Regions from separate parts of the Chryseobacterium cucumeris genome, predicted to be linked through region 2. Evidence: riboswitches for the same ligand, from Rfam matches in the RefSeq annotation. Region 2 holds a riboswitch; the other holds the start of a gene.
What was found. A riboswitch is a leader RNA that binds a small molecule or an ion and turns the genes downstream of it on or off. The one in region 2 is predicted to bind thiamine pyrophosphate.
Positions count from the first base shown of each region.

Region 1: linked by a shared signal. The riboswitch ahead of pnuC (nicotinamide riboside transporter PnuC) and the one ahead of thiS (sulfur carrier protein ThiS) in region 2 are both predicted to bind thiamine pyrophosphate.

Region 1 covers NZ_CP068760.1:1,295,483-1,297,881, reverse strand. The annotation lists gene JNG87_RS05835 (DUF4142 domain-containing protein) at 1-438, shown strand, start outside; gene JNG87_RS05830 (PA2169 family four-helix-bundle protein) at 561-1,022, opposite strand; TPP riboswitch at 1,145-1,253, shown strand; gene pnuC (nicotinamide riboside transporter PnuC) at 1,279-1,875, shown strand; gene JNG87_RS05820 (hypothetical protein) at 1,862-2,399, shown strand, end outside.
Region 2 covers NZ_CP068760.1:3,917,142-3,919,540, reverse strand. The annotation lists gene JNG87_RS17490 (RluA family pseudouridine synthase) at 1-389, shown strand, start outside; gene JNG87_RS17485 (hypothetical protein) at 408-1,250, shown strand; TPP riboswitch at 1,356-1,452, shown strand; gene thiS (sulfur carrier protein ThiS) at 1,510-1,716, shown strand; gene thiC (phosphomethylpyrimidine synthase ThiC) at 1,741-2,399, shown strand, end outside.

The DNA of each region.
Region 1 (2,399 bases), 2.2 Mb from region 2:
ACTCTCAGCGATCAGGACAAAAAGTTTGCGGATGCTGCAGCCATAGGAGGACTGATGGAGGTAATGATGGGAAAACTGGCCGCAACAAACGCTGAAAACTCAGTGGTAAAATCTTTGGGAGCAATGATGGTAACCGATCATTCCAAAGCGAACGACGAGCTTAAGAATTGGGCATCAGGAATAGGGTATACCTTACCCACAAGTCTGGATGCCGAAAAGCAGAAGATGTATGATGACCTGAAAGCTAAGAAAGGTAAAGACTTTGACAAAAAATATACAGATTTAATGGTCAGTGACCACAAGGAAGATGTAGAAGCATTCAAAAAAGAGGTGTCAGAAGGAACAGAAGCCTCATTAAAATCTTTCGCAGCGAAAACCCTTCCGACACTTGAACATCATTTGCAGGAATCGGAAAAAGCTAAAAATGTGGTCAAATAATATTGAGTTTTTATGACCTGCATCATAAGTATGAGCATACAATATTTAATAATTTTGAATTGATTAAATATTATTTTGTTCTTGATTATAGTAAGCTCCTCTTTTTAAGAGGAGTTTTTTGATTATTCTTTCTTTTTATATTCTTCAATTTTCTTGAATTGTCTGTAAGAATCTTTAAGGATACGAAGCTGTTCAGACACAATCTCAGTACTTTTTGGGCTGAGCTCACCTGTGTCCAGGGCATTTTGATAAGCTTCAATAGCTGCTTTTTCGCCAAATACCACATTTTCTAATGTAGATTCTATGAGATTTCCCATGGTAAAAGAATTTTTAATGTCAATCCAAGTTCTGTGAACAGCTCCTGCCATGGACGTTGAGTCCTCCGGAGTGCCTTGCTTTTCTGTGATGAGGTTGATCAGTTCATTTTTCATGATTTTCGACTGCGAAATCATATGTTCGTACTCATCTTTTACATCCGGATACATTTCCCATACTTTTCCCTCAACTTTTTCAAAGCCTTCCTTTCTGTCGTTGGTAATGTGTAGTAAGTCATTAAGTACTGATATTTCCTGCTGATGATCCATAATATAATTTTTAAAGTGAGCTATAAAATTAAAACTTACCTGACGGACTCTTTATAATCCTGATCATATCTCAAAAATAATAGGCTAAAGTCCTTTCTTTTTTCAACAAAAAGCTGCACCTTTGCCCAACAATGGGGTGCTACAGATAACGGTGGCTGAGATGATACCCAGGAATGTATTTCCACACCTGATCCGGATAATGCCGGCGTAGGGATTGCTTACTGATCATCTCATCATTTGATTTCTAATAATTAATATGATGCAGGACATTTTAAAACAAATTACCTTACCGGAATGGTTCGGAGTATTATTTTCAGTAATCCAGGTTTTACTGGCCCGTAAAAACAATGTCAACAACTATCTTTTCGGAATTGCAGGTATTCTGCTTACGCTGTATGTGATGCTTACTTCCAAGCTGTACGCTGAATTTACCTTAAATCTTTATTATCTGATCATGAGCATCTATGGATGGTTATATTGGAAATTCGGAAAGCAGAAATCAGAAATGGAAATCTCTGTTACCACCACCACAGAAAAATGGATTACGGGAGGAATTGTTCTGGGAACTTTTATCTTATTCTGGTCTTTTCTGACCCATTTTACAGACTCGGATGTTCCTATCTGGGATTCTCTGGTGAGTGCTTTTGCCTGGGCGGGAATGTGGCTGATGGCGAGACGGAAAATTGAAAACTGGGTGATACTCAATGTCAGTAATATCATTTCTATTCCTTTAATGATTCATAAAGAATTGTATCTCTATGCTGTTTTGATGTCATTCTTATTTTTAGTAGCCATTTCCGGATATATAGAGTGGCAAAAAATTATTAAATCGAAAGCTAATGCTGAGTACTAAAGAGATCAGACGGGAACTTCATGGAGCCCCTGTAATTTCTGATAAAGTAATGCAGCATATTCGTGAAGAAGAACTGCTTAAAATATGGGTCCCCAAAAAATATGGAGGACTCGGCTATCGTTTTGAAGAAGGACTTAACGCCTTATTTGGCTGTGCAGAAACCGATGGAAGCTTTGGCTGGATGCTGACACTTTGTGCCGGTGCCAATTACTTTTCCAGAAATATCAAGCCTGAAATTGCTCAGTTACTCTTCACTCATTCTGAAACCTGCTTTGGAGGAAGCGGAATGGTTGGCGGGACGGCAGAAAAACAGGATGACAGCACTTATCTGATCAACGGTTCATGGAATTTTGCAACAGGAGCACCTCATCTTACCCATTTTACATTGAATGCAAAAATTACAGAAAACGGAAAACCTTTAATGGATGGTCATGGCAATGGAATAATTCGATCATTTATTATTTCGAAAGAACACGCTGAGGTTATTCCCAACTGGAAATCTATGGGAATGAAAGCCAGCGGAA
Region 2 (2,399 bases):
GAAAAGAAATGATTCCGCAAAGCCAGAGACTGGTACATTATTTAAAGAAAAACGAAAAAAATAATAAAGCTATTGTTTTCCCAAAGGCTACGGAAGGAGCCAAAGAAGCAATCCTGACGTATCATGTGATCAAAACATTAGACAATTATTTGTTGCTGGAAATTGATCTTGAGACCGGAAGGCATCACCAGATCAGGGCTCAGCTGTCTAAAACAGGCGTCCCGATTAAAGGAGACTTAAAATATGGAGCATCTCGCTCTAATCCGGATGGAGGTATTAATCTTCACGCCAGAAAACTGGAATTTATTCATCCGGTTACTAAAGAAAACATAGAAATCATAGCTCCTGTTCCGCAGAATGATGCGATCTGGAGAGCTTGTGAAGAATAAACATATCATAACTATAACATGAAACTCAAATCACTTTTATTAGCCACATTGCTGGTTATGACATCTTGTTCAGACAATGATGACTTGCCGCTTGATAATTCACAACAGACAATTACTGAAAATACAAGTAAAATATCATGGAATTATCCTGTTTTGTCACCTGTCTTTAATGGGTTGGAACAAAATTATATGTTCGAATATGATGCTCAGGGAAGGATTATAAAAAAGATAGGAGGCAAGCTGGAACATTCCGGAGGTACGGGATTTCCTTATTCTTATTCAAAATCTGTCTATACAATGGTAACATATACAGGAAATACTGCAATTATGAGAAATTATAGCTCTGATCCTGGTTTCACTGTTCAGTTGAAGGAAAGACGGTTTGAATTTGATAATCAAGGTAGAGTTATTAAAGCAGTTATTCCAGAGGTCTATAATTCATATATGGATAAGTATTTGACCTATACTTATGATGCTTCAGGAAAGTTAACTGAGATTTTAACTGAATATCCAAATATTCCGTATGATCCAACTGATCCGCAAGATTATATTTTGACTTACGTAGAAAAGTTTATTTATAACACCTCAGGAAATCTAGAAAAGGCAATTAAAACCGAAAAGCATAATAATATTGATGCTTATATTACGAATGAAATTACATTGGATAATTTTGATTCTGCACAAAATCCATTTAAGAATTTGGGTATTTTTGAAGAGTATTTCTACTTTTCATTATCAAAAAATAATCCTCAGAGAAAAATTTCAAAAGAATTTAAACCTTATAGCTCCGAATTTTTTCTAAGCCAATCAAATTGGACTAATCAATATAATTCTGATGGAAGGCTGAAGCTTTTTTACTAAAGAACTATTTAAAATAAAATTGAAGACCGTCTGAAAATTGAGATGGTCTTTTTTCTTTAAAGTCATTTAAGATTTTGCTTATTCTAAAAAAATGTCTAACTTCGTTCCAAACTTTAGGGGTGTCTGTTGCCAACAGACTGAGACTTTACCCTTTGAACCTGATCTGGATCATACCAGCGTAGGGAAAAGTAGATGACTTTTGCTGTACATTCTATTGTACAATAATGGCCATTCCTAAAGTATATTTAATTTATTAGGAATGGAACTTATAATCAACCACACCCGAAAAACATTTGATGTACTTCCTGCCAACCTGGAAGCATTACTGGCTATTGAGTTACCCGGAAAGAAAAAAGGTATTGCTGTAGCGCTCAACAACCGAATTATTCCGCTGTCAGTCTGGGCGGAAACCATCCTCAATAACAACGATTCAGTGTTAATCATCACTGCCACTCAGGGCGGTTAATTCTCATATTTAATACCAATACTTATGGCTCACTCCATTACATGTTCGCCATTTCCGAACTCAAAGAAAATCTATGTTGAAGGAAAATTACACCCTATCAATGTAGCCATGCGTGAAATACAGCTTAGCCCAACCAAACTGACCAATGGCGGCTTTGAACACAATGCTCCGGTAACCATTTATGACACTTCGGGGCCTTATACCGATGAAAATGCAGTCATTGACATTCAGAAAGGACTTCCAAGAATCAGAGAACAATGGATTCTGGATAGAAATGATGTGAATATTCTGGAAGGGATTACCTCAGAATACGGAAAAGCGCGTTTGGCAGATCCTCGTCTTGATGAATTGAGGTTTTCCTATGATCATAAGCCTAAAGTAGCACAGGAAGGAAAAGAAATTACACAGCTTTACTATGCCAAGCAGGGAATCATTACTCCGGAAATGGAGTATGTGGCGATCAGGGAAAACCAGAGAATAGAACAGCTTGAATCCGTATCAAAAGAAATGGCATTTCAGCATCCGGGCCACAGTTTTGGAGCGAATACTCCTAAAAGTAAAATCACCCCGGAATTTGTAAGAGACGAAATTGCTGCCGGAAGAGCTATTATTCCCAATAACATCAACCATCCGGAAAGCGAGCCGATGATTATCGGGAGAAATTTCCTGGTAAAGATCAATGC